DNA from 2 places in the Neoaquamicrobium sediminum genome. Region 2 is predicted to be linked to the other one. Evidence: riboswitches for the same ligand, from Rfam matches in the RefSeq annotation. Region 2 holds a riboswitch; the other holds the start of a gene.
The links. Region 2 has a riboswitch for cobalamin ahead of V1479_RS20395 (CbtB domain-containing protein). Riboswitches for the same ligand answer to the same signal wherever they lie in the genome.
Positions count from the first base shown of each region.

Region 1: another riboswitch for cobalamin. It lies ahead of V1479_RS00055 (TonB-dependent receptor domain-containing protein); the one in region 2 lies ahead of V1479_RS20395 (CbtB domain-containing protein).

Region 1 is NZ_JAZHFV010000001.1:3,743-17,977, forward strand. Features, by position in the region: gene V1479_RS00025 (glycosyltransferase family protein) at 1-1,900, opposite strand, end outside; gene V1479_RS00030 (hypothetical protein) at 2,070-2,819, shown strand; gene V1479_RS00035 (glycosyltransferase) at 2,803-3,984, opposite strand; gene V1479_RS00040 (ABC transporter permease) at 4,171-4,953, shown strand; gene V1479_RS00045 (ABC transporter ATP-binding protein) at 4,970-5,755, shown strand; gene wecB (non-hydrolyzing UDP-N-acetylglucosamine 2-epimerase) at 5,786-6,910, shown strand; cobalamin riboswitch at 6,954-7,157, shown strand; gene V1479_RS00055 (TonB-dependent receptor domain-containing protein) at 7,337-9,196, shown strand; gene V1479_RS00060 (ABC transporter substrate-binding protein) at 9,211-10,062, shown strand; gene V1479_RS00065 (FecCD family ABC transporter permease) at 10,059-11,060, shown strand; gene V1479_RS00070 (ABC transporter ATP-binding protein) at 11,057-11,830, shown strand; gene V1479_RS00075 (DUF6925 family protein) at 11,844-12,881, shown strand; gene V1479_RS00080 (DUF2794 domain-containing protein) at 12,886-13,272, opposite strand; gene V1479_RS00085 (DUF1223 domain-containing protein) at 13,692-14,235, opposite strand, start outside.
Region 2 is NZ_JAZHFV010000006.1:752,774-767,008, forward strand. Features, by position in the region: gene cobN (cobaltochelatase subunit CobN) at 1-1,379, opposite strand, end outside; gene cobW (cobalamin biosynthesis protein CobW) at 1,383-2,420, opposite strand; gene V1479_RS20390 (DUF1636 family protein) at 2,417-2,857, opposite strand; cobalamin riboswitch at 2,895-3,095, opposite strand; cobalamin riboswitch at 3,156-3,352, shown strand; gene V1479_RS20395 (CbtB domain-containing protein) at 3,384-3,560, shown strand; gene V1479_RS20400 (CbtA family protein) at 3,576-4,307, shown strand; gene cobU (bifunctional adenosylcobinamide kinase/adenosylcobinamide-phosphate guanylyltransferase) at 4,300-4,818, shown strand; gene cobO (cob(I)yrinic acid a,c-diamide adenosyltransferase) at 4,818-5,432, shown strand; gene cbiB (adenosylcobinamide-phosphate synthase CbiB) at 5,429-6,394, opposite strand; gene cobD (threonine-phosphate decarboxylase CobD) at 6,414-7,436, shown strand; gene V1479_RS20425 (GH25 family lysozyme) at 7,543-8,562, shown strand; gene V1479_RS20430 (EF-hand domain-containing protein) at 8,632-9,471, opposite strand; gene V1479_RS20435 (BA14K family protein) at 9,672-10,358, shown strand; gene V1479_RS20440 (hypothetical protein) at 10,455-10,862, shown strand; gene V1479_RS20445 (YdeI/OmpD-associated family protein) at 10,871-11,470, opposite strand; gene V1479_RS20450 (hypothetical protein) at 11,632-12,405, opposite strand; partial or broken gene V1479_RS20455 (ATP-dependent nuclease) at 12,855-14,235, opposite strand, start outside.

The sequences.
Region 1 (14,235 bases), on a different contig from region 2:
CCTCGCTTTCAGACGTCGACAGGATGAACCCGACATTGCGATACCATTCGGCCATGTTGGCGCCCGGCCGGTCGAAAATCACTGCGTCCCGCAGATCCTGATCGGCATTCAGCCGACGGAAAAGCGTTTCGAAAGCCTCGCGCTCAGGAGCGTTGTCCTTCCAGATCCACTCGAACTCCCACGGCATTGCGGAACGCACGCGCATGCGGAACTCCGGATCGCTGCGGCGAACGATACGCAGGATGTCGAGGGCTCGGTCGAAACGCTTGTGGTGATAGCCATTGATGCCGACGAAACCGAGCGTCTTTTCCGCGCCGGGATTCTTGTCACGCCGAAGCTGATCGGCCAGGCAATATTGCGGCAGCACGCTGATCCGCTCGCCGCTCCAGCCGAATTCCCGCACGCAGATGTCGCGGAAATGGTCGCTGACGACAATGACGCCGTCGAGCGCGTCGCCGACCACCTCGCGTGGAAACGGCCTGAACGCCTCGAAGCGGTGAAGCCGCACATAGAGCTTCTGGTGCGGTTGCTTGTTGCGGCTGTACCATACCGCCTGACCCACGCACCACTCGCAGAAGATGATGTCGGCATCGCGCAGCAGCGAGCGGCTGTAGGCTTCGTCATGGGTCGAGGCCGAATACCAGTGGTCGCGCACGATCTCGCAGTCGCCTGCCTCCGCGAGCCGTTTCAGCGCTGTGTCGATGAACTTGAAGTCGTGCGAGGCGACGATCACCTTCGGTTTTGCCTGTGCCGCTGCGCGGCGCGGCCTTTCCAGTAGCAGCGCCTTACGCAGGCGCTGCGCGGCTGCCTCGTAGGTAAAGCCCGCGGCAAGGTCCAGGCAGCGCTGCCGCATCGCGTCGTGCCGGCCCGGATCGGTGGCAACGCCACGCGCGGCTGAAATCACATCGTCCATCGTCTCGGCGAAATAGGCATAGTCCGCACCCAGAAGGGCCTCGTAGGCGGCGGTCCTGTTGACGACGGAGGGCACGCCGACGCTCGCGAATTCAAGGAACTTCGTCGAGATTTCAAGAGAATCGTTGAGCGCGTCGGTACGCCAGCAGAGGCCGAGGTCGTGGCCTGCCGATTCCCGCATCGCGACCTCGCGATCCATCGCACCGTGCCAGGTGATGCCTGGCGTCGACTTGAACTTTTCCAGGATGCGGGCACGAAAGCCCGGATCGTCCTTTTCGTTGTGGACCTTGTCGCCGATCATCGACACGGTGGCTTCCAGCCCGGCTGCTCGGCATGCGGCCGGAATGTCGAAGAATGCCTCCACGTTCCAGTCGGCCGAATATTTGCCGGAATAGACAAGGCGCACGGGCTGGCGACCCGATGCGGCGGGGGCCCCCTCGGCCGCCACCGGTTTGACCATCGGCGGCAGGACCGACACCTTGTTTGCCGCGCCGTTGAAGACCGCTTCCAGAAGGCCCCGCTGCGTATCGGACTGGACCAGAAGCCCTCCGGCTTTCTCCGTCAGTTCCGCCAGTGCAGAACGGTCATCGTCGAGGTCGAGCGACGGGCTTTCCAATAGATAAGCCCAGACCCGCGCACGCAGGGCACCGACGCGCACGAGCGCCAGCGCGGTTTCCATGTCGCGCACTACGATCCGGTCCAGACCCTCCTGCTGGTCGATATGCTCGACGATCTTCGCGATTCCGGTGCTTTCACCGGGTTTCGGATGTTCGGCGGCGATTGCCTCGAAGTCGCCGTAGCAGACGATGCGCACATTATCGAGCCGCTCCAGTGCCGGTACGACGCCCTTGCCGGCCAGAGGGTCGCGACTGAGAACGATCACCTCGCAACCGAGCTGTTGCGACAGGATTTCCACGATGCTCTGGACCCATATGGTCGAGCCGTCGATGAGGTTGAGTCCGACGCTGGCGTAGACCAGGACCTTCATGGGAGCCTTCTTGATTTCGCTAGGAATGTCTGCGACATCAGCCTCTCTAGAGAGAGCATCCCGAGGATGCAAGGAACTCCCCTGCCTTCACGCGGGACCGGTATCCGGTCGCGATGCCGCCCGTTCGGGCGATGCGCGCGCGGCAGCGGCGCTTAAGGACGTTGTATTGATGAGCTCCGACAACGGCATGCGGGAAATCGGCGGCTATCTCCGGGAGCTGGAAAAGGTCAATCGCCAACTCGCCACCGAGAACACGCAGTTGCGCGTCTCCCACAGCTACCGCCTCGGCAACGCCTTCGTTGCTTTCGCCAAGAACCGCCGGATCGGCGGCATTCCGCAGTTGCTGCGCCAGATCAGGCAGGCGATGCGCCCTATGCAGGCGCACGCGCCTGCCCTGCCAAAGCGGCCTGACGAATTTTACGATATGCTGGGCGCGTCGGGTTCCGACCTCTTGCGCAAGCGGGTCGAGGAATCGCCTGTCGGCACCAGGATCATCCGGCAAGCGACCTTGCACGGGACCAGTGCCGATCTGCTGCGCCTCGTAGGCGTGATCGGACCCGACATCGCCACGAGGTGGGGCGGCGCAGTCAAGGATGCCTGCCTCGCCTATGACCGGTGGGATGGCGACTGGAGAACGCTGGAGCCGACCCATCTCGTCATCGACACCGATGAACTGGCTCGCCAGCCCGGCTGGCACCACGTCTTCACGCTGCGCGATCCAGCCGCTACCGTCGAGGCCGCAGCCATGCTTCACAAGGCGCGGCGGCAGGGGCTCGTAACGGTTCTGGTCGAGCCGTCACAGCCGAACCGTTTTCCGCTGCTTTCGCGCGCAAAGCCGCTTTTCGACGTGGTGCTCGAGCGTGACGATGTTGCGATCGATCGCCTGGCCGCAAGCGAGGCCCTCACAGCGCCAGAATAGCGCGCTCCAGCTCTTCGCCACGCCGTCGCCAGGACGTTCCGTCCGCCCATGCGCGACGCGCTTCGCGTGCCGGCGCGGTTTCCTCGGCGAGTACCGCTTTGACACCTTCCGCGAATTCGCCGGGCGTCCGGTAAAGCCGCACGTGGCCGGCGGCCGCCTCGATCTCGGCTGATGCATAACTCACCACCGGCAGGCCGGCGGCGCAGTATTCATAGAGCTTGAGCGGATTTATCGCGTTCACCAGTTCCGGCATGGCGGCAGCGTCGAACGGAATTATACCTGCCTGACAATGGGCAAGGAACGATGGGATCCGTGCGAAAGGCACCGCGCCAAGCAGATGGACGTTGCCGGGCAAGGCCTGCGGCAGATCGGTCGTGACTTTACCCAGCAGCACGAATTGCAGATCAGGAGAGGCCTGCGCGGCCGCCAGCAATGCTGTCCAGTCGAACCATGGCCCGATCGTGCCGGCGTAGATGATCCTCGGCCCGGCGATGCCCCGCAACTCCTCCGGCTCGTCCCACGAGCCGTAAAACCGGTCGATGTCGACGCCGTTGGGCAGGTAAAGCGTCTTGCCCTCGCGTCCGCCCAGGTCGTCGAGCAGCGCCTTGGACGTGTGCACGACAAGCGCGGCGTCGCGGAACACGGCCTGCTGCTTGTCCACCAGAGCCGGCGTCACCTCGGGAAAGCACTGGATGCGATCGGCGTAGCGATAGACCGTCGGCACCCCCAGTGCGCCGCCCAGCGAATGGAAATAGGGACTGTCGAACAGCAGGGCCCGCGCGTCCGAGAAGCCGCTGGCCGCCACGTAGCGCGTGATCGAAGGGTAGGTATGGCGCCACCAGCGATCGAGGATGAAGGCATTGCGAAAAACGGGAACGTTCACATGTGGCCACCAAGCCGCGACGCTCAGGAGCCGGACGCTGCCGCCGGCCGGCGTGGCGAACACCTGCTCGCGGCCGCGCGCCGTTTCGGCCGCGCTTCTCAGCTTCCTGCGAGCGATGCCGCTCGATCTCGGGTGCACGAGATGGAGCAGCGAGGTTGGCTGGTCGAGGTAAAGGACGTCCCAGCCACGGTTGGCAAGCGCCTCGGCGAGATAGGAGGTACCCAGCCGCATCTCCGGCATGTAGGGGTGCGCGGATGCGACGATGACCTGCGGTGGCGACATGAAATCCCGGCTGTGTGGGCGACGCGGTCTCTTAGCCCCTGACCCCGCCCCTGTCCAGTTGGCCGGGAAGCTTTGAAAGGGAACAAATACCTTGCAGCCGCCTCAATGGTCGGGCAAACGGTGTCCCGGCGCGGCGCGGGACACTCGCTGCCGCATCAAGCGGGATAGAATTCAAGGTATCAGCCGTTGCAAGCCATCCTCGCCGAATTTCGCTCCGTCGTCACGTCGTGGCGGTTCTGGTCCCTGTTCGGTTTTCACGACGCTCAGCTTCCGATGCACCGCACGCGTTTCGGATTGCTGTTCTACACGTTCCAGTCGCTGCTGCGCGTCACCGTGATCTTTCTCGTGCTCGGTCCGGCCGTCGCGGCAAATCATCACGACTATTTCGGCTATCTCTCGATAGGCATGCCGTTGTTCGCCTTCTATTCGGCGGCAGTTACGTCCGGCTACGGCATCCTGACGCGGAACAAGATCATTCTTGGCAACGGCAACGTCACCTATCTGGCCTGCGTCATGCGGTTCATGACGGAGCACTCGGTGCGTTTCGCCTTTTCCATATTGGGTTTTGCAGGATACCTCGCGGTCTATCCGCAGACCTTCAACGCAGCCATGCTGCTGCTCGTACCGGGAATCATCATCGCCGTCGTTTTCATTTTCGCGACGGCGCTCACCTTCATGGTGGTAAGTTCCTTTCTGCCGAACCTGGCAGAGGCGGTGAACTCGATCATGGGCATCATGTTTTTCGCAACCCCGCTTCTATGGTACGCCGACGAGCGCGGCGGGATGAGAGGCCTTATCGCAATGGTCAATCCGTTCACCCATCTGATCGCCGTCGTCCGCGAGCCTGCGCTCGGACGCGTACCGGAGGCGATCTCCTATATCTACGCCTGCTCCTTCACCTTGCTGGTGGTGGTCGCGTCGATCTGGCTTTTCGGCGTCACGCGCAGGTGGATGATCTTCAAGGTCTGACGAAGAGGTTGCGGCGATGACACACATCGAACTGACCAAGGCAGGCGTCGACTACCCGGTCATGCGCAGCGGGCGCGACCGCGGGCGTGGCGTCGGCGACCTGCTCGGCGGCACCATCTTCAAGATGGAAAGCCGCACATTCGTGCGCGCGCTGGACAACATCAATCTCGATCTGCGCGAAGGCGTGCGCCTCGGTCTGATCGGCAACAACGGCTCCGGCAAAAGCACGCTGCTGCGCACGCTGGCAGGCATTCTCCCGCTTTCGCGCGGCACCCGCACCTACAGCGGCAAGATCCTCACGCTTTTCAGCACGGTCGCCGGCATCGACCTGAGATTGACCGGCCTGGAAAACGTCCAGCGGCTTGCCGCTCTCCACCAGCTCGACCCGAAGCGGATCCCCGACGTCGTCGAGGACATCGTCGATTTCACCGAGCTGGGCGACTTCTTCGATCTGCCGGTCGGCACCTATTCCGCCGGCATGCGTGCCCGCTTTGGCTTCGCCTTCATGACCGCGTTGGAGGCCGACATCCTCCTGATAGACGAGGTCATCGGGGCCGGCGACAAGCGTTTCCATTCGAAAGCCGAGAAGCGACTGGAAACGTTCACAGCGTCCGGCGGCATAATCGTCGTTGCCTCGCACTCGACGGCCGTCCTGTCGGCGCTCTGCACACGGGCGGTCGTGATGCGCAAGGGCAGGATCGCGTTCAGGGGGTCCGTGCCGAAGGCATCCGCCTTCTTCACGGCAAGCGAGACCGGCGGCGCCACCGGAGACGATCCATCCGCCGAGCAGCCCGCTGCCTGACGACACGGCGCTAGAAACGCGGAGCAGCACTTGAAGGTAGCAATCGTATTCGGAACCCGCCCGGAAGCCATCAAGATGGCGCCTGTCGTGGCCGCGTTTCGCGCCGATTCCGCTTTCGAGACCCTCGTCTGCGTGACGGGGCAGCATCGCACGATGCTGGATCAGGTGCTCGGTATCTTCGGGATCGAGCCTGACATCGATCTCGACATCATGACGCCCGGCCAGTCACTCACCGACATAACCGTGCGTGTGCTGCAGGGTATGGAAAAGGTGATCCGCGAGCACAAGCCGGACGTCGTTCTGGTCCATGGCGATACGACCACGGCCATGGCGGCGGCGCTGGCGGCCTTCTACCATCAGGTGCCGGTAGGCCATGTCGAAGCAGGCCTGCGCACCCGCGACATCATGCGTCCGTGGCCAGAGGAGATGAACCGCAGCGTCATCGACGTGGTCGGACGCTGGCTCTTCGCGCCGACGCCGCAGGCGCGCCAAGCCTTGCTCGACGAACGGATCGACGCTTCGCGCATCGCCGTTACCGGCAACACCGTCATCGACGCGTTGCTGATGGCCTCCGATCTGATCGAGGGCGACGCGGCGAGGCAAAATGCGATCGCCTCGGATTTCACCTATCTCGATCCGGCCAAACGTCTCTTGCTGGTCACGGGGCATCGCCGCGAAAACTTCGGCGGTGGCCTGCGCCGCATGTGCGAGGCACTCGCGCGGCTGGCGAGGCGCGGCGACGTGCAGGTCGTCTATCCGGTCCATCTGAACGAGAACGTACAGCAGGCCGCACGCGAGACCCTGTCCGGCGTGGACGACGTCTTCCTGATCGATCCACTGGAATATCTGCCGTTCATCTACCTGATGCGTCGGTCGCACCTCATCATCACCGATTCCGGCGGCATCCAGGAGGAAGCGCCGTCGCTCGGCAAGCCTGTGCTCGTCACCCGCGACGTGACGGAGAGGCCAGAGGCAGTAGAAGCCGGCACCGCACGTTTGGTCGGAACAGATCCTGACGTCATCGTCCGTGAGGCGACCCATCTTCTCGATTCGCCCGAGGCGTACAGGCGTGTCAGCGAAATCACCAACCCCTACGGGGACGGCAAGGCCGCCCAGCGGATCCTCGAAGCGATCAGGATCGGCATTTCCCGTTGATCCAACGGCATCCAACTGCGTTGACGAGCGGCTTCGCACGCGATAGCACGATCTTGGAACTGGTTCCGCCGCGAGGCGGATGAAAATGGGAACGCGGTGCGGCCTTTGTGGGCCAATGCCGCGGCTGCCCCCGCAACTGTAACCGTTGAGCCAACTACCGGACATGCCACTGGCCTCGATCGGCCGGGAAGGTGGAAGGAGGCGATGACACGGGAGCCAGGAGACCTGCCGTTCCAGTCACCCAAGCCAGGATACGGGGTGTGTCCTAGCGCGGTCGTCCGTCGCGGTGACATCGAAAGTTGCCGCATGCCGGAAACGGCCGGGGTTCGATGTGCATTCGCCCGTCATAAGCCTCAAGCCTGAAACCGTCTGCGGTTCTGATGAAACCGGGGCGCGTAGCGCCCTTGCCTGGAAGCGGGGACAGACATGAGACAGTGGATTTTGACGGCAAGCGCGCTGGCGCTCGCATGTGGGGCGGCGCAGGGGCAGAGCGCGCTCGGTACGGACAACGACACGACCGTTCTGGACACGATCGTGGTAACGACGCCGTTGCGGCGCGAGACGCCGCTGATCCGTTCGACGTCGTCGGTGACGGTTGTCGACGAGGCGGAGATAGCAAGCTCGGCGGCGGCCGACTTGCCGTCGTTGCTCAAGCGCTACACCGGCGTTTCGATAACCAGCTACGGTGGCCAGGGCGCTTCATCCAACGTGCAGCTTCGGGGCATGTCCTCGACCCAGACGCTGGTGCTGGTCAACGGCGTGCGCACCGCAGCGGCAACAAGCGGCACCAGCTCGCTTTTCAATATTCCGCTGTCGGCGATCGAGCGTATCGAGATCGCCAAGGGGCCTCATTCTTCGCAATACGGCGCCGATGCGATGGGCGGCGTCATCAACATCATCACCAAGCGCGGCGGTGCCTGCGGTGACGGCCGCAATTTCTGCGGCAGCGTGACGGCGGGCGTCAGCCATCCGTGGGGTGCGCAGCTATCCGCAGACCTTCGTGGCGAGGTGGACGGCCTCGAATATTCGGTCGGCGGCGGCATCCTTGGCACGCGTGGCTACGACTTCACCCTGCCGACGACCTGGGGGCACGAACCCGATGATGACGGGTTCATGCAGGGCTCGTTCAATTTCTCGCTTTCCAAGCAGTTCGGCTGGGGCCGGCTCTATGCCGACGGTCTCTTCTCGCGTGGCCGCAGCCAGTATGACGCCACCGCTCCCGGCTTCAACGAGGTCGACACCACGACTTTCGCTGGCAAGGCCGGTGCAACCTTCGACCACACCGACGACTGGTCGTCGACGGTGGAATTTTCGAGCGGCGTAGACCTGAGCACGAATTTCCGTGACGGCGTGCCGGGCGAGGACGAATTTGACACGACCCGCTATGGCGTTCTTGCATCGACAGAAAAGAGCTTCACGACTGGACTGGTCGACCACACGCTGCTTGGCGGCTTCGAGGTCTATCGCGAAAGCGTCGACACCACCTTGCCGCTAGCCGTCACGGGCCGCACGCTTGCAGCCGGTTTCGCGCAATACTCGCTCGACTATGGCGCGCTTACCGTCGATAGCGGCATCCGCCACGACTACAACGAGCAGTTCGGTGATGCGACCACCTACAATATCGGCGCCAGCTACGAATTCGTGCCGGGCCTTGTCGGCCGCGCATCCTATGGTACGGGCTTCCGCGCCCCGACCTTCAACGACCTTTATTACCCTGGCTATTCCAATCCGGACCTGCGCCCGGAGAAGTCGCAGACCTACGAGGTCGGGCTAGCCTGGCAGCCGAACGCCGATACCAGCGTCGATCTCGTTTTCTACCAGACGTGGCTGCGTGACGCGATCGCCTCAATGCCGGCGACCTATATCCCGTTCAATGTCGCGCGTGCGCGCATCACCGGCTTCGAGGCATCTGTGTGGCACGCTTTCGACGAGCGCTGGAGCGGCAAGGTGACCCTCGACGTGCGCGATCCGGTCAATCTCGATAACGGGCTCCATATCCCCAACCGCGATCGCTTCAAGGCGGGCGCGGAGCTGAACTTCGCCGCCACCGACAAGCTCGACCTGTCGGCCAAGGTGCTCTACGTGGCCTCCAAGCACTCGAACGTGGCCAACACCACCAGGGCGCCGGACTATGTTACGGTCGATCTTTCCGCCAGCTATCGCTTCGATGAGAAGTCGACGATGAAGTTCTCGGTCGAGAACCTGTTCGATGAGACGTACGAGACTGTTGCGGGCTACCGCGCGCCGGGCCGGACGATCAATTTGAGCCTGACACGGCAATTCTGATCGGGAAACGCGCCGTGTTCATCGCCCGCGCCATAGTTGCCGTTTCCCTGACAATTGCTGCGGGGATATCGCCGGCGCGGGCGACCGACGCCGCACCAAGCCGCGTCGTCTCGATGAATGTCTGCACCGACCAGCTCGCCATGCTGCTGGCCGCGGAGGGGCAGCTCCACTCCGTTTCGCACCTTGCCGGCGATCCGGGCGTGTCCGTGCTGGCCGACGAGGCGGGACGCTATGTCGTCAATCACGGGCTCGGCGAGGAAATCTTCCTGATGCAGCCGGACCTGGTGATTGCCGGCACTTTCACCACGCGGGCAACCATCGACATGTTGCGGCGCCTGGGCTTTCGGGTGGAGGAATTCGCCCCCGAAGGCACGTTCGAGGGCGTGCGGGCCAACATACGCCGCATGGGCGAGTTGCTTGGGCGGCAGCAGCGCGCGGATGAATTGATCGCGGAACTCGATGCGGGGCTGGCGGAACTGGCACGCGAACCGGCGCCGCCGCTTTCCGTCGCGATCTATTCCGCCAACAGCTACACGTCCGGCGACGGCTCGCTGTCCAACGCCGTGATAGAGGCCGCAGGCCTGCAAAGCATCGCCGACCGGCTCGGGATCGTCGGCGTCCAGCGCCTTCCACTCGAGGAGCTCGTGCTTGCCAACCCGGATCTGGTCGTGCTCGGCGAACGCACTTACGACCGCCCAGCTCTCGCCCATCAGAATTTCCGGCATCCCGCCTTCACAGCGATCGCCTCGCAGGACCGGCTGGTGCGCATTCCCGACCGCTACTGGATATGCGGCGCGCCCTTCACGCTCGAGGCGGCGCGACTCCTGCGCGATGCGGCGAATGCCCATGCAGAGGCCGCGCGATGAGCGATCGCATCAGCTATGCGGCGGTGCTTGGCGCGCTTGCGGCGGCAACGCTTGCGCTGTTTTTCGTGTCGCTGACCACCGGACCGGCGGATGTCGGCTTCGGCGAGAGCATCAGGGCGCTTGTTTCCGGCGACGCCGACCTGCTGACCCTGGTGATGCGTGAGATACGCCTCCCCCGCGCGCTGCTGGGGTTGATGATCGGCGCGACCCTCGGTCTCTCCGGTGCGGTACTGCAGGGCTATCTGCGCAACCCGCTTGCAGAGCCTGGCCTCCTCGGCATCAGCGCTTCGGCCTCTCTGGGCGCCGTCGTCGCCATCTACACCGGTATCTCGGTTGCCTTTCCGCTCGGCCTGCCGCTTGCAGCCCTGGCGGGCGCCGTGCTGGCTGTGCTGCTGCTGCGCGTCATGGCCGGAGAGCGCGGCGGCACGCTCACGATCATCCTGGCAGGCGTAGCAATTTCGGCCTTTGCCGGCGCGATGACATCGCTGGTGCTGAACCTGTCGCCCAACCCCTTCGCCGCTACCGAAATCGTATTCTGGATGCTGGGCTCGCTCACCGACCGATCGATGACCCATCTGTGGCTGTCGGCCCCATTCATGCTTGCAGGCTGGGTGATGCTTGGCATGCTGACGCGGCCGCTTGACGTGCTGACGCTGGGCTCGGATGCCGCCGCAAGCATGGGGGTCGACATGCGTCGGGTCCAGTTCCTCGCCGTGTTCGGCACGGCGGCTTCTGTCGGCGCGGCTACCGCGATCGCCGGCGCGATCGGTTTCATTGGACTTGTGGTGCCCCACGTGCTGCGGCCGCTGGTTGGTGCCGTGCCATCCCGCCTGCTGCCAGCCAGCGCGCTGGGAGGCGCTACAGTGCTTCTTGCAGCAGACATACTCGTCCGCCTGATCGCACCCGGCCGCGACCTGAAGCTCGGTGTGCTTACCGCCATCGTCGGCGCGCCGTTCTTCCTGTGGCTCGTCTGGCGCACACGGAGGCGGATGCTGTGACGCTGCTGGCCCTTTCCAGTCTTTCGGCCGAACTCGGCGGCAAGACCGTGCTGCGCGACGTCGCACTGACGGTCAAGGAAGGCGAATTCGTCGGCCTGATCGGGCCCAACGGGGCCGGAAAGTCGACCCTGCTGCGCACCATCCTCGGCTTGACGCCGTCCCAAGGCAATATCGAGCTTGGCGGCCAGGCTGCCGCATCGATGAGCGCGGCGCAACGCGCCAAGCTGGTCTCCTACCTGCCGCAGGAGCGCGAGATCGCCTGGCCGGTAACCGTCGAGCGTCTTGTCGGCCTCGGCCGCGCGCCCCACCTGCCGCCTTTCGCCCGTCCCGGCGCGGCGGATGAAGCGGCGGTACGTGAGGCTATGCGGCGCATGGATGTCGAAGACTTCGCAACCCGCCGCGCCACCGAGCTTTCCGGTGGCGAAAAGGCGCGCGTGCTGATCGCCCGCGCGCTGGCGCAGGAGGCGCCCTTGATGCTGGCCGACGAGCCGACGGCCGGGCTCGATCCCGCGCACCAGATCACGCTGATGCGCGTGTTTGCCGGGCTCGCCAAGGAGGGGCGGAGCGTCATCGCGTGCCTGCACGACCTTGGACTCGCCGCACGCTGGTGTTCACGGCTGGTTCTCTTGGCCAACGGATCGATCGTCGCCGATGGCCCGCCTCGGGACGTTCTCACCGCTGCGCGTCTGCGCGACGTATATGGCATCCAGGCCTATCTGGGCGAAGACGGCGGCGGCCTCGTCGTCCACCCGCTCGACCTGGCCGAATGACGAGGCGAAGACAATGACGCAGCTGCCGCAACTCCTTGCCGAACATCTTTGCGACTGGCGCTCCGGCTGGAGCATGGGCACGTTCGGCGCGATCGCCGAGTTCCATCACGACGAAGGGGAAAAGCCGCAGGTTGACGACGCAGCCGGCCTTGCCAGAGCTACATCGAGAGGCGGTGTCCGCATCGATGCCGACCGTGTCGCCGAGATCGTGCCCCTCGCCTACGAGACCCTGAGCCCGCGCGCCCATCGCTGGACGCAGGCGGTCGCCCTGTGCATGCCGGAGGCGACAGCGCGACGCACCGCGCGCGCCGTGCTGACCGAGCTTGGGCCTGACATCGAAGCTGTGCGGCCGCAGGACCGCGATGGCGTGCTGTTCGACATGGGGCTTTCGCTGCCGCAATGCGATTTCTGCATCAGGACTGCCGATCCGGCGCTGCTCGAAATCTTGCGGCAGGCCGAAGGGCGCTCGCTGTTCGAACCCGGCAATCCGGCGATGCCAGCTATCCTCACGGCCCATCCGCACCGCGTGGCGATCACCAATATCGGTCGCGTCGAGGTTTATCAGAAGATCGGCGGGCCGGACACGGGCGGCGTCTCCCCGCCTGGACCCCACACCCACCTGTTACCCAAATTGCTCGCCACCGGTCGCACGCACTCGGCAAACACACCGATACCGAAAGGGTTGCTGCCGCTCGGCTCGCTTCATCCCGGCAATCCCGTGATCGGCGCGATGGGCGAAGACCGCCCGTTCGACGCCGCGTTGCATGAAGCCTTCCAGCAGATGCTCGTCCGTTTCGGATCGACGGAAGCCGTCGCCGAAAAGACGCGGGTGCTGGAGGCGGTTTCACGTGCCGACGAACCGACTACCTATGGTCTGCCGCGCACGCGCCTCGGCCGCGTCGCGATGCGACTGGCCCTGCGCCAGCAGGCCCATGTGACGGCAGAGGCTTCGGATACCGCGGCGCATGCCGAAATCAACCGCTGGATTGCCGCGATCGAGCCAGCGGGCGGCAACGAGGCCGACACCGACGACGACGCGCCCGGTCATTAGGCGTTCAGGTACCCACCAGCTTCAGCGGCTTGTCGAAAACGGCAAGAACGCGGCCGAGTTCATGTCCGCGCTTGAGGATCATCCCGCTCGCGGCGACCACCGAAAAAGCGCCCTGTCGTCGCGCCAGCGCCGGCGTCTTGACGATCTGGTAGAGCGGCACTTCGCTGGTGCGCCGAAAGACCGAGAACACTGCACGGTCCCGCAGATGGTCGATGGCGTAGTCGCGCCATTCGCCTGCCGCGACCATGGTGCCGTAGATTTTCAGGATCTGATCGAGCTCTCGCCGATGAAAGGTTACCGGAAGCTCATCCCGCTCGCGCCGCCTTTCGTGCAGCGGGATCAATATTGCGGAATCGTCCTTACCCTCCGCTCCGGTGCCGTGATCGGTCATGCAGTGGCCTTTCGTGACAGTTCGACGACAATACGAAGGTCGCGCTTCCAGACCGGAAATGCAAGCCCCGTTGCCCAGCGCGGGTCACGTCAGGGTTCGATGTGAAGTCGAAAAAGTTCCGTCACATTGCATCACAAAGTGCCACGGCGTGTCGTGATTGGTGATGGCTCGCCTTATTGTCGCCGCATTTTATCCAAGCTGACGCCCCATTGTGTGGCGACCATCCACCTGTTGCCTGAGACGGTTCGGTCCGGCAAGGCCCTGTAACCCCAAGCCCCCCGCCCACGGGGCAAGGTCGGATCGAACCAACTCCGGGTGAACGCCCGGACGTCGAAGGTACGACGATCCCAAAGCAAGCAATCACCGGCGCTGGTCCCAGTGCCGGTTTTTGTTTTTACGGGAACCGTCTGACGGTGTCTTCACCAGTTTGGGGGACGGGTAACGATCGCGGCGCCCAGGATCGGGCCGGGTAGTCCACCCGACACCATCTCCTGCACGAGCACGGCGCAGCCGCCGGCGCCCTTCTTGGCGACTTCGCTCATCGGCAATTCGAACCGCGCCTTCTTGCCGTGCCACATGCCTGCCGAGTGAAAGCCCGACACGGCGTTCAGATAAGTGAAGTTTCGGCCGCGATTTTCGCCGCGGGTGATTTCCACCTCGCTCGCCGCATTGAAATAGACCAGCACGACATGTGCTTCGTCGACCGAACGCGGCAATTCGCCGGTCTCGATGATGACCGAATCGCCGCTGTAGGAGACCTTGACGTCAACGACCATGCCTTCCGCGGTACCCGCCATGCGCTCTATGGCCGCCTCGACCTTGCCGCGCTTGGCGCCATTCATCTGCTGGCGGCCGTTGACGACCGCCTGGGGCGTGTAGACTGAGCGGTTCCCGAAGGCGCGGTTGTATTCCTGCTGGCGCGCGGTGTTGTCGGCGCTGGCGAGCGTGTCGCGCCAACCGAGA
Region 2 (14,235 bases):
TCCTGTAGCGCCTGCGCGGATTCGGAAGGCAGGCTCGCAAGTGCGCCCCGATAGACATCAAGCGCAAGTGCATCGCTTTCGCGCTTAAGCAGCCGCATCAGCTCGCGCGCTGAAGCGGGAATCTTCTCAACCGCATAGCCGGCGTTCTTCAGGTTGTGCAGCATCTCCAGCACGCTTTGCGGCACATCGAGGCCGACGGCATAACCTGTACGGCCGGCCGCCGCCGGGTAGTCGGGAACGAGGATCGCCACACGGCGCTCGGCGGGCGGGGTCCGTTGCAGCGTGACGAATGCCTCGATGCGGGCGGCCACCTGCGCGACCCGGTCAAGCTCCGGCCGGTTGACCGTGGGTCTCAACGCCAGTTGGGCGTCTGGTTCGGCCGCCTGCTTGAAGGAGATTGCGCCGGCCATAAGCCGCCCGTCGAGTTCCGGCAGGACCACATGCATCGCAAGGTCTGGCGGCGCCAGACCGCGCTGGCCTTCCGCCCAGGCATCCCGCCTCGTCGTGGCAATCGCTACCTGAAACACCGGAAGGCCGATCTCGTCGAAGATGTTCTGCTCGCCGGGTTCGGCACCGGTGGCGAAAGCCGTCGCGGTGACCAGTAGCGACGGGGCGAAACGCTTCACCGCGTCCTTGAGCAGAGCCCGCGCCGCGTCGTCGCGTAGGCTCGCAACGAAAATGGGCAGAGCACAGATACCGCGCCCCGCAAGCGCATTCGCCAGCGCAACGATGGGCGCGACGTCGTCCGCCAGCAGCATCGATCGATAGAACAGCAGCGGCACGACGGGCCTGCCATCCGGAACGACCTGCTCGGGCGTAACGACACCGTCGCCCGGCAGATAATAGCCAGCCTTCGCGATGGGTGCCGCCGTCGCCGCCTCGACAGCGTGGCCGGCCAGCCGCGCCATATGGCGCAGCGCCGATGCGAGATTGTCCGACCCTCCCTCGCGGAAACAGGCCAGCAGGGCGTCATACTCGACGTCGGAAATAGTCGAGAGCCCGGCCAGCCGCTCGTCGCGCTCGCGGCATTCGCCCGGCAGCAGCGCAAGTGCGATGCCGTTTCGCCGCGCGGTTTCCGCCACCCTGTCGCAGCCGTAGCGCCAGTAGTCGTGGCCGCCGAGCAGGCGCACCACCACCACCTTCGCCTTCCCGCCGGCGCCATCGAGCCACAGGTCGACGGACATCGGATGCCGCAAGTCGCGCAAGGCCGCCAGCCGCAGCGAGGGCAACGCGCCGTCGGCGGCCTTCCAAGCCCGTGAAAGTGCAGCAAGGTCGCTGTCGGAGAAGGACAGCGCGATCATCTCCGCCGGCTGCATGGCCAGATCGACGGGATCGATCAGGTCGTCCAGAGAGGCCGAAGATGTCGCGAGGATGTGCATGGTTCAGGCGGCCAGCAGGCGCTCCACCGCCGCGCGGTCGAGCCCTTTCAGGCCGATCACGACGAGCCGTGTCGCCTTCTCTTCGCCGGCTTCCCAGGCGCGGTCGTAGTGATGCGAGACGCGCGGCCCAACAGCCTGTACCAGCAGGCGCATCGGCTTGCCCTCGACATGGGCGAACCCCTTCAGGCGCAGGACGTTCTCAGCCTCAGCAGCGCTTGCAACCTTGCGGGCAAGCTCCTCGGGGCTTGCGATCGCCGGAAGCTCGATGACGAAGGAGTCGAAATCGTCGTGCTCGTGATCTTCCTCGTCATCGTGGTGCGTCTTGCGGTTCTCAATGTCGTCTTCGACGGCGAGGCCGAGACCGAGGACCGCTCCGGCATCAATGCGGCCGTTTGCGACGGCTACGATCTTGACCGCGCGCGGCAGGTGCTCGGCCACCGCTGCTTCGGCCCGGCGTCTGGCGGCATCGTCCAGCAGGTCGCTCTTGGACAGCACGATCAGGTCCGCGCAGGCGACCTGATCCTCGAAGACTTCCTCTACCGGGTCTTCGTGGTCGATCGATTCGTCCGCGGCCCGCTGCTGTTCGAGCGCGTTGCGGTCGCCGGTCACCTCGCCCGCGGCAAGCGCGGGTCCGTCGACGACCGCCACCACGCTGTCCACCGTGACGCGGTTGCGCACGGCAGGCCACTGGAACGCCTGCACCAGCTGCTTGGGCAGGGCGAGGCCCGACGTCTCGATCAGTATGTGGTCGACCTGCGTGCCGCGCGACAGGATCTTGTCCAGAGCCGGCACGAAATCGTCGGCGACGGTGCAACAGATGCAGCCATTCGCCAGTTCGACGATGTCCTCCTCGGAGCAGTTCTCGACGCCGCAGCCGCGCAAAATTTCGCCGTCGATGCCAACATCGCCGAACTCGTTGACGATGACGGCGAGTTTCCTGCCGCCGGCATTCTCGATCAGGTTGCGGATAAGCGTGGTCTTGCCGGCGCCGAGAAAGCCGGTGATGACCGTGCAGGGGATGCGCTGGACCGAAGTGTTCATTTGAGATCCTGAAGGTTGGCTGCTGTGGGGACGCGGGCGATGAGGCCGCGCTTGAGCGCTTCGGGCCGATTGCGGAACGGCATGAAACCATCGGATGAGCCGGCAAAGAGCTCCGCGCCCGCAACGAGGTCTGCGGCGTTGTCGGTGTCGAGTTCACCGAAGATGTAGCTCCACGAGCCGGCGCGCAGCACGGCGGCGCTCAGGCCTCGCTTGCAGTTGCCGAGACAGGCGACCTGCCTGACGTCGACCGTGCTGTCTGCTGCGGCCTCGCGGGTGGCGTCGGCCAGCGCCGATCCGGGTCGTGGAAAGGTTTCGGCCGGCGTGCCTGGATAGCGGCAGGAACTGCAGACGATGATGGTGACCGCGGACGCGGTCTCGCTATCTGCCGAAGAGGCATCGAGGTCCGGCTTCAACTCGCCGGAAATTATGTCCGTCACATTGCGCTCCTTGCCCGGGAACACCCGCCGGGCGGTCAGGATTGGGTCTGCGACGGCAGGTCTCCTGGCTCACGGATCGCTGCTCCTGCCGCCTTCCCGAAGCACCCGCTTCAGTGGCATTCGACAGGAACTATCCGTCTACAGTTGCGGGGACAGCTACGGATTTGCCCGAAAGCGCACCGTATTCCCTCTTAGCCTGTCACCTCGCGGCGACAGGACCGTCGGCGTCCATTTAGGTCGCCCGAGGTAAGGCTGTCAACGCGGCTCGATTGAAGGTTGCGGCAGCCGATGATTGCGCTATGGTGAATACGTCGTCGGTTCCCGCAAGGGACCAGAGGGAATGCGGTGAGGGCCAACAGCGCCCGATTCCGCGGCTGCCCCCGCAACTGTAAGCGGAGAGCCTTTCCCCAAAAGCCACTGGAGCATTCGCTTCGGGAAGGCGGGGAAGGGCTGTGACCCGCGAGCCAGGAGACCTGCCGCCGGCCATCGAAACACGTTCCCTCGGGTGGAGGGGAAAGGACGAATCATGGCTACTTCATCTGGTGCAATTGCTGCGACATCGTCGCAGTCGCGCCTATTGCAACTCTCGCTCGCAGGTTTTCTAGGCCTTTTCATCACCGGCTTTGTGGGCTTCTCCCACATGGAGGTGGTGCACAATGCCGGCCACGACTACCGCCATTCGATGGCATTTCCCTGCCACTGAGACGAGAGTTAAGCCATGACCATTTTTCGTAACGTCGTGTTCGTCGCGGCGCTCGCCGGCCTGCTCGCAGGTCTCGTCATGACTGCCATGCAGGTTGCCTTCACGGTTCCCCTCATTCTCCAAGCCGAAGCCTATGAAGGCACCGGCGAAGAAGGTGCTGCGGCTGAAGAATCACACGATCACGGTGCAGCCGGGCACAGCCATGGCGACGAGGCCTGGATGCCCGCCGACGGGCTGGAACGAACCCTCTACACCGCCCTTGCAGCCATTGTGACCGGCATTGGCTTCAGCCTGCTGCTGGTTGTTGGATCCGAACTGGTTGGCGGGATCGCCGGCTGGCGGCAGGGACTATTCTGGGGGTTCGCTGGTTTCTCGGTGTTCACGCTTGCGCCCGGACTAGGCCTGCCGCCCGAACTGCCGGGCATGCCTGCCGCCGATCTCTTCGCGCGGCAGGCATGGTGGATCGGTGTCGTCATTGCCACGGCCGGTGGCCTCGCGCTTATCGCGCTGACGCGGTCGGCGGCGCTGGCGGCCCTGGGTGCCGTGCTGATCGTGCTGCCGCACGTCATCGGCGCTCCGCAGCCGGAGAGCCACGATACGCTGGTCCCGGCCCATCTCCACCACAGCTTTGTTGTGGCGGTGACCGTGACCAACCTCGTCTTCTGGCTGGCTCTCGGCGCCATGGTTGGCGTGCTGCGGCCGCGTTTCGCGCAGGGGCTCGGCGAGCCGCAAAGCAGCCTTGCCTGACCCGACTGGTACGCTGACTTTCGTCCTCGGCGGCGCGCGCTCGGGAAAGAGCCGCCACGCCGAGGAACTGCTGTCCGCAGAACCCACACCGTGGACCTATATCGCTACGGCGCAGGCCCTCGACGCGGAAATGGCGGAGCGGATCGCCCATCATCGCGCGCGCCGAGATTCTCGATGGCACACCGTCGATGCGCCACTGGACCTCGTCGACGCGCTGGAAGCGTTGCCCGGGGGTCGTCCGGTTCTTCTGGATTGCCTGACCCTGTGGCTGACGAATGTGATGCTGGCCGAGCGTGACGTCGAGGCCGAATCGCAGCGGCTGGCTGATGCCCTCGCCAGCCCGCATGGGCGCTGGGTTGTCGTCGCAAACGAGGTCGGGCTCGGCATCGTGCCGGACAACGCGCTTGCGCGCCGGTTTCGCGATGCTGCAGGTCGCCTCAACCAGATGGTTGCGGCGCGCGCTGATAGCGTGGTCTTCATGGTCGCCGGCCTGCCGATGAAAGTGAAGTGATGCGCGAGATCGACGAAAAGCAAGCCGAGCGCCACAAGGCCAAGATGGAGAAACGCAAGGCCGTGCAGGACGCCGAGGTCGCCGGCAAGACGGTCGAAAAGGGTCTTTTGGTCGTCAATACCGGGCCGGGCAAGGGCAAGTCGACTGCGGCGTTTGGCCTTGCCTTGCGCATGCTGGGACACGGTCGGCGGGTCGGTGTCGTGCAGTTTGTCAAGGGCGCATGGAAGACGGGCGAGACGCAGGCGCTCGAGCGCTTCGGAGACATGTTCGTCTGGCACGCGATGGGGGAGGGGTTCACCTGGGAGACGCAGGATCTCGCCCGCGACGTGGCCGCGGCCGAGCGCGCATGGGCGAAGGCGCAGGAGATGATGGCCGACGAGAGTTTCGGCCTAGTAATCCTCGACGAGCTCAACATCGCTCTGCGCTACGACTACCTCGACCTCGGCAGTGTCGTGGCTAACCTGAAGGCGCGCCGGCCGGACCTGCATGTCGTCGTCACCGGACGCAACGCAAAGCCCGAACTCGTGGAGGTGGCAGACCTCGTCACCGAGATGGGGCAGGTCAAGCACCACTTTGCCGCCGGCGTGAAGGCGCAGGCGGGCATAGAATTCTAGAGAGCCAGCACACTTGCGGCGCCTACGCCGGCGAGGCCGATCAGCAGCGCGTCGGCTGTCCGGTAGAGTCGCAGGGCGCGGCGGATATCGGCAGCGTCGGCTTCGCGGCGGCCGCCTTCGCCCATGAAGACGTCATCGACCAGAACGCCGCCATAGGAGCGCGGGCCTGCCAGTGCGAGGCCGAGCGCGCCGGCCATCGCGGCTTCCGGCCAGCCTGCGTTGGGCGACTTGTGACGCCGCGCATCGCGCCGGACCGCCCGCCATGCGCCCGACGGCGAAGCCCCCGGAAGCAGGGCGGCGGCGGTGCAGAAAAGCAGCGCGGAAAGCCGCGAGGCCGGCAGGTTGACCAGATCGTCGAGCCGCGCCGAGACCCAGCCGAATGCAAGGTGGCGTGGTGTCCTGTGGCCGATCATGCTGTCGGCAGTGTTGATTGCCTTGTAGGCAATGCCGCCGGGAAGCCCGGCAAGGGCCAACCAGAACGCCGGCGCGACCACGCCGTCGGAGAAATTTTCCGCAAGACTCTCGATTGCGGCACGGGAGACACCGGCTTCATCGAGGCTCTGCGGGTCGCGGCCGACGATATGCGAGACGGCTTCGCGGCCGGCCTCCAGCCCGCCGGCCTCGAGTGCGTCGGCAACTGCCTCGACATGCGCCGCAAGGCTGCGCTGGGCCAGCAGGCTGCTGGCGAGCACTGCAAGCAGCAAGAAGCCGATCCAGCCGGCAAGAAACCATTGCAGCACCAGTCCTGTCCCGACCGAAATCACAACCAGCAAGAGCAGCGCCACGATGCCCGCCATCCGGCGGGTAGACGGCGGATCCACGTCGCGATTGAAGCGCCTGTCCATCCATGAGATCAGTCGACCGACCCACGTCACCGGGTGTCCGATTGCGCGAAACAGGCGGTCGGGATAGCCGACGGCGGTTTCGAATAGCAGGGCAAGGAAAGCGATCAGGACGAACATGACGGCAGGCGGCTTTGATATGGCATCCGGGGCGGTGGAACATGGCGGCAGCCTGTCGCGCGCCGAGCGGCTCTATCCCGGCGCGCCGAAGCCTTGGCTCGACCTGTCCACCGGCATCAACCCGCACTCCTATCCGCTGTTCGAGCTGCCCGCCAGCGTCTTTGCACGTCTACCCGAGGAAAGCCGCGCCAATGAACTCGCGGCGGTGGCGGCCGAGGCTTATGAAGCGCCGTCCGCAGCGTTCATCGCCGCGGCGCCGGGCACGCAGGCCCTGCTGCCGCTGGTAGCCGGACTGGTGCGGCCCGGCAGGGCGGCCGTGCTGTCGCCTACTTATGCCGAACACGCGCGCGCGGCGGCGCTGGCTGGCCACGCCGTCGTTGAAGCGCGGGATTTCGATGCCCTGTTCGAAGCCGACGTCGCGATCGTCGTCAACCCGAACAATCCGGACGGGCGTGTCTGCCTGCGAGACGACTTGCTTCGACTGGCCGCGCACCTTCGAACCAGAGGCGGTTTGCTGGTTGTCGACGAGGCGTTCATGGATGTCGGCCCCCGCTATCAGAGCCTTGCGCCGGAGGTCGAGGCGGGCGGCATCGTCGTTCTGCGCTCGTTCGGGAAGTTCTTCGGCCTTGCCGGCATCCGCCTCGGTTTCGCACTAGCAGAACCGAAGCTTGCGGAGGACCTGCGCCGCCGGCTCGGCCCTTGGGCGGTCTCTGGTCCGACGCTTGAGATCGGGCTGTGCGCGCTTGCCGATACCGGTTGGCAGGAGGCAATGCGCGAACGGCTCCGGATGGACGCCGATCAGCTTGATGCTTTGCTTGGCCGGCACGGGTTGGCCGTTTCTGGCGGCACCGATCTCTACCGCTTCGTGCGCGTGCCCGGTGCGGGGGCTGTTTGCGCGGCACTGGGCCGACAGGGCGTGCTGGTACGCAGCTTCGATTTCGACGAGCAGGCCCTGCGCTTCGGCCTGCCGGGAGACGAGCCAGCATTCCGCCGCCTCGGCGATGCGCTGGCAACGGCCGTCGGGCGGACCGAACATGGTTAAAGCTCGGATTCAGTGATTGTTGGTGATTTTTCGTTAAGCGTGACTGGAGGCGGGCAGGGCGGCGCGTTCCCTTGCCTGCAAACTCCAGTTTTGTGTGCGAGTTTTCATGCGTCCTTTCCGACCTACCGCGATGTTTGCGGCACTTCTCGTCCTGGCCGGCTGCTCCACGGGTTCGACCATCGATGCGCTGCAGTCGATCAAGCCGTCGAATGAAACGACCAGCTCGATCGTGCGCCCCGTGACGCCGCAGACCGCCGTCGGCGCCACCGCGGCGGCTTATCCTGACGCATCTCCGGCGGCGATCGCCGCGCTGAATGAGCCGGATAGGATCGACACCCCGGCCATGCAGCAGGTGGCAATGGTGGCGCCGCAGTCGAGGCCCGCAGCGCCGCCTGCCTCCGGCCCGCGCCCCAAGGTGATCTCCCAGCGCTTCAGCGATGCCAAGCCTATGGACTTCGGCAAGATCACGCCGCAGCACCATCTGGTGCACGGCGTCGACGTCTCGCGCTGGCAGGGCGACATCGACTGGGCGCGGCTGCGCAGCCAGGGCGCAAATTTCGCATTCATCAAGGCCACAGACGGCGGCGACCATCTCGATCCGATGTTTGCCAAGAACTGGAAGGGCGCAGCGGATGCCGGCATCAAGCGCGGCGCCTACCACTTCTTCTACTGGTGTCGCACGGCCTCCTCGCAGGCTGACTGGTTCATCCGCAACGTGCCGCGGGAGGCAGGCGCGCTGCCGCCGGTGATCGATGTAGAATGGAACCACCAGTCAAGCTGCAAGCAGAAGCTCTCGCCGCAGCTCGTGCGTGAAAAGATGCAGGTCTTCATGGATCGGCTGGAGCGCCATTACGGCCAGAAGCCGATCATCTACGTGACGCCCGACTTCTATGAGGACAACCTCAAGGGTGCGTTCAACGGCTATCCGTTCTGGCTGCGCTCGGTCGCGGCCCACCCGTCGAAGCGCTATCCCGGCCGTGAATGGGCCTTCTGGCAATATTCCGGCACCGGGCTGTCCAAGGGCGTCAAGGGCGAGATCGACCTCAACGTCTTCAATGGCGACGTCGCAACCTGGTATCGCTGGCTGGGGCGCAACGTCCACGGCACCGCGATGGCGCGAAACTGATCCTCGCCGATCTTTGACAACACACAAACCGCCCGGCAGTGCCGGGCGGTTTTTCGTTGTCAATCCCGATCAGTCCTTGCTGCGGGGACCATCGCCACGCTTGCCGGCGCGGTTGGGGCGATCGTCCGACGTCACCTTGCCGTCTTCGTTGCGGTCCATGCGGGCGAAGACCCGCTCGGCGCGCTCGCTCAAGCCGGCGGTAAACTCGTCGGCCGTCAGCTCGCCATTGCCGTCGGCGTCCATCGCGTCGAAGCGGGCGGACGCGCGATCGCGGGCGAAGCCGGAGAAGGCATCGAGATCCATGCCCTCGCGCATCATGGTGCGGAACTGCGCGTGCATCTGGCGCATCTCCTCAGGCATCTCCGCGCGGCGCTCGGCCCGGCGTTCGCGATGCTCGGCGAAACGCTCCATCCGGCCCGTGGCGCCAGCCTGAAACTCCTCGGGCGAAATCATGCCGTCGCCGTCGGTGTCGAGGCGTGCGAAGCGTTCGCTCGTCCGCTCCTGCATGCGCTCGGCGCGCTGCTCTTCGCTGAGCGGCTGCCGGCGCTCGCCGCGCTCCGCACGTTCGCCATGCTTGCGCCAGCCGTGGCGGCCTTCGTGCTTAACGATGCCGTCCTCGTTCGGCCCCATGCGTTCGAACCGCGTCTGCGCGCGCTCCGCTGCGGCGGCCAGCACGTCGTCCTTCGTGACGATGCCGTCGCCGTCGGCATCCAGCGCCTCGAAGCGGGCCGTGGCGCGCTCCTGCATGAGATTGGCGAGGGCTGCGACGTCCATGCCGTCGCCGGCGATCAGCGCCCGCATCTCGGCGCGGAACTCTCCTCGGCCGTTGCGCTGATCGGGTGTCTCGGCCTGCGCCTGGGCGACGGCCGCGCCGGATGCGGCGAGCGCGATGATAATGAGTTTTTTCATGGGGTGGCTTCCTCGTTGCTGTGTCCCTGCCGGCGATGATGCGGGGGCGAACATTACGGCGCGCTTTCGGGGAGATTAATTCTGCGTAATGGAGAGCCGGCGTCGAGGGGCGTGCGCGGCCGCTCTGCGGATTGTGACCGAATCATGGAACCGGCCTCGTCCGGCTGCATTGATTGATCACCAGCTAATGGAGAGGCATCGTGAAATCACTTCTGGCAATCGCGACGGGGTTTCTGGCTACCCTGGTAGTTTTCGGCAGCGGCATCGCGCTCGCCATGTTCGTCATGATGCCGATGCCCGATGGCCGGCCCGATGCCAAGGGCGAGGATGTCGCGTCCGTCTGGAGCAGCATCCCCCGGCAGGTTGAGCGCGGCGCCCAGGGGTTCGAGCGGATCGCGGCTGTCGTGCCCGCCGATGCGGTCGATGTGAAGGCGGTCGACACGGATGATGTGGTTGCCCCGGCTGCAGGAGACGTATCCACCGACATGATCACGACGGCGAGCCTGCAGGGCGACGACGATCCGATCACCGACGACGATGCCTATCGGCTGATGGACGCCCATGTCGCGTGGTGCCATGAGCGCTATCGCTCCTATCGCGAGGCCGATAACAGCTATCAGCCCTATCGTGGTGGCCGTCGCGAGTGCGTCTCGCCCCATCTCGACGAGCTCACGTTCGCCCAGGGCGACGCGCAGACGGTAAGCGTGGCCGGCTACGTTGCCGATGAGGGCGTGGGGTCCGCGGCGAGCGACCCGTGGCGGGAGCTGGGCCTGGTCGACATGTCGCCGGCCCATATCGACGACTGCTTCCGCCGCTATCGCTCCTACCGGGTGGAGGATAACAGCTACCAGCCCTATGGCGGCGGCCCGCGCCGACAGTGCCAGTAGGAGCTAGCGTACACGATCCCCGACCCCCGTGCCTTTCTTCCGCCATTCTGGCCGCGATAGTTCGCACGGCGGGATCGAGGAGAGGGTTGAACGATCATGAAGGCGGCTCGCGCGCTGCGCGCTTCATTGCTGGCGGCGGCGCTTGCCGCATCGACCCTGCCGGCGCCGGCGCAGGACTGCTGCGACCCGGCCGGGCCGTTCCGCAAGGGCGAGGCCTATGCGGACGAGCCGGCGACCTGCGAGACGATCGGCGACTGGATCGACCGCGTGCCGGACTATGACGGGCGGCTCACCATGTCGATCCGCGGGGCGCTCTCGGCGGTGGAGACCGACGGCACGCTGGCCTACCTCATCATGTGCGAAGCGCCGGGCGTGCGGGTACTGTGCGTGACCTATTCCACCAACGACATGCAGCCCGGCGACGTGGTGCTCTTCGGCGGCGGCTATGCGCCGGTGGACGAGAGCCGGGTGATGCTCGACCCCTGCCTTGCCGGCGCGGGGTAGGGGCAGCCTCATTTGCGGCGCTGCGGATGGATCGTCTCCCCACGTTTCAGCATCTCGACCAGCTCGGCGATCTTGCGCCTGCGGCCGGCCTCCGTCTTCATATTGTGCGTGCGGAAGGCGAGCGCGAAGCGGTTCTGCGCCGTCAGCGTCGCCAGCATGTCGCGCGCGCGGGGCTCGGCATCGATCGCCGCCTGCAGGTCGTCCGGTATCGTCATCTCGCGGCTGCCGGCATAGGCGCGGTCCCAGCGCCCGTCGGCCTTCGCCGCCTCGACATGGGCGAGGCCGTGTTCGGTCATGCGGCCCTCCGCGACAAGGCGGGCGACGTTGTCGACATTGATCCTGCTCCACACGCTCTTGCGGCCGCGCGGCGTGTAGCGCTGGAGGAAGCTCCGCTCATCGAACCCCTTGCGGATGCCGTCGATCCAGCCCCAGCAGAGACACGCGTCGATCGCCTCCACCGGCGTGATCGAGGGCAGGCCGGAACCCTTCTTGTGAACCTTGATCCAGATCTCGTCGGCACGGTCGTGATTCTCGCCGAGCCAGCGATAGAAGCTGTCGGCATCGGGAAATTCGCGGATCTTGGCGGGGTCGACATGGACGGGCGGCATGGGGCGCAACCTATCGCCTTGCGGTTCGAGGGGGAAGGCATGGCTGTCAGGATGATAGCCGGCGCGCTTCATCGTCGCCGGGTCGCTGCCGCGCCCGGGCGGTTCATGGTTTTGCCGCTGTCGTGATCGTGCCTGCGGGTATCGAGTGCCGCTGCCGCGCGTCATGAGGTGTCGGCCGGCTCCAGCGCCCAGAACGCGAGGCCGTGGACGGTGTCCAGCACCGCGTGGACCTCGTGGGCCCAGCCGTTGCGGCGGGCGGGTTTGAGGCCGGGCGGGCGGCCGGGGCGCAGGGCGGAGACGCGGCCGATGCGGCGGGACGCGCCGCTTTCGAGGCGCCTGCGGCGCGCGTCGCGGGCAGCGCGCCAGCGCGCGAAACGGGTTGCCTGTCGCGGCAGGTCGTCGAGGGCGCGGCCGAGTGCCGCAAGCCGCGAGGCGAGGCGGGTCGCGCCGACCCTATCGAAATCGTTCGGGGGCTGCGGGATGGGCGCAGGCTGGGTGAAGCCGGGAAACGAGATGCGGGGCATGCCGGCCGCAGCATTGCACTGACGCCGGTTCCAGCGCGGCAGCGGATCGAAGAGCGGCAGGCAGAGCGGGCGTGTGTGCCGGGGTGCCGCAACGGCTGCGCCGCCGCGTGCGGCGGACCGCCTTCCAAGGCGTGGCGCGGAGGGCGGTGCTGCGAGATCGCGCGCGACGATGATGACCAGCCGCCGCGCGGCCGCTTCCGCCGGGCGCAGCAGGGCAAGCACCGCGCGGTGGAGATAGCGGGGCAAAGTGGGGCGAGCCCCGGCCATGGCCTCGGGCGTTCGTTCGCCCGACAAGCCCGTTTCGGGACTTTTCGTTCCGCCAAGCGGACCGCTTCCCACCATGGCGACGAGCATGGCGAGCACCCGCCTGAGCGCCTCGCGGTTCGTCTCGATCGCAGCATTCCAGTCCATCGTGCCCTCCGCTCGGTCGGGCAGGATCGTGCGGGTCTGGAGGGGCGTGGATAAGTTTTCCGACGTGGGTGCGGCACCGCCGGCCTCGGGAGGTCTTTCGGTGCCGGAGCGCTGTCGTTGCGGTGTGGGAAAGGTCGTTCTCCCGGGATATTGGGAAGGTGTACTTGCGCTGTGTGGGGGAGCAACCGATGAGATGAAAGGCGATGCTGGAGGGATAAGCTGGCTTTCCAGGAGGAGATGGATTAAATGGTGTGGGGCTTGGGACATATGGTGGCATGAGGGGCGGCGCGATGACCGTTTAAGCTTCCATTTCGGTCGTTCAGGAAGCGCCGACCGCCACCCGAAACTTGGATCTACTAGGTTCCATGGGGGACAGAGCCAAAGTTATTAGCCGACTGGCAATTTTTGGGCCGGGTTGCGTACCAGACGATGCCCTATAGGATCTGCGCTCAGCTTCCCTGCTCCGCCGCTGACCCGAGGCACGCCTCTAAAAGAATCCTTAGGTCTGTCGCGACCTCGACCCCGGCAGGAATTCGATAGGTGTTTAGCAACTTGTCGTCTTGTCCAGACTCTTTCACTACCACTTTCAGTTGGCCCAGCAACTTCTTGCCCTTAACAGTCGTAGGCGTCGCACCGCCGGCATCATTCCAAAGCGCCACTGAGTTAGGAGAACCGCCGTCGGGATAAAGCTCCCGGTTGACTAGCTTACGCTTGTCCAAAAACGTGTCCTTCGCCCTCGAGATTCTCGCTGCGGCGACGCTTCGCCATTCCTCTGCAGTTTCGACTGGGACGCCGTATAAAGCAGAGAGATAGTCTGCCGCACAAAAGTAAGCCTCGACGTCGCTCGCGGCCGTCACCCATGGGAAGGTGCCATCGGTCTTGAACCGATCCGCCCACATTCCAGCTTCGGCGCTCGTCATAAAGTCGCCGTCGCGGTGAATGATGGCCTTGATTTTAAGCTCACCATCGACAAGCAGCCCGCTCAACAGCTTGTCCTTAGGAAGATTGTCGATACCAAAGCATCGACAAACGGCGAGTTGCCTAGCCAGCGCGGGCCACTGCCGGAGGATCGCCCTCAGTGCTGTGTCGTCTTCATCCTCGACGAAGAACAGCGCCGCCTTGTCTAGCCCACCCCAGCCAAGTAAGCGACGGATGGCTTCACCATCATCGGTCTCGACCTTACCCTCGTTCATCCAGACCAGCTTCGCTGCCGGACTCGCGCCGCGCGCTATGTGTGGGCTATGCGTCGTCAGAATGATCTGGGTGTCGGTTTCCGCAGCGGCGGACTCCAATGTTTCAATCAAGCGTTCCTGCTTATCTGGGTGGAGGTGGGCATCGGGCTCATCGATGAGCATTATCTTCGGTTCGAACAAAATTAGGTAAGCAAAGATTTGGATGACCTGAAGCAGCCCGGTGGCGGCAGTTTCCAATGGCCGGTCTTGGCTGTCGAGGCCCGGTGACGAGTAGGTCGCCGAGATATGATAGTCCTCACGTTCGTCGAAGGAGACGTTGACAGTGATCCCTGGATGCACCTTAGCGACATATTGGTTCAGCCTTTTAAGACGCTCGATGCCAGCCGACTCATCGGGATCGTTCAACCGGCGGCTACGCAGATTGAGGAGTATGTTTCTCATCACTCCCCCAGCGTCACCGCTCGCCGCCTGTCGACGAAGCGATGGCTGCGCAAGAATGCTCTCACGCTCGGACAGTCCCGCCAGTCCGGGAATGTAAGTGGTGATGAACTGAAAACGCTGCTTGTAGGGAGTGACGGTGTTGCCGCCTTGAACCGCCCCGGGTTTGCCGGAGGCCGTTTCTTTTGAGTCACGCGGC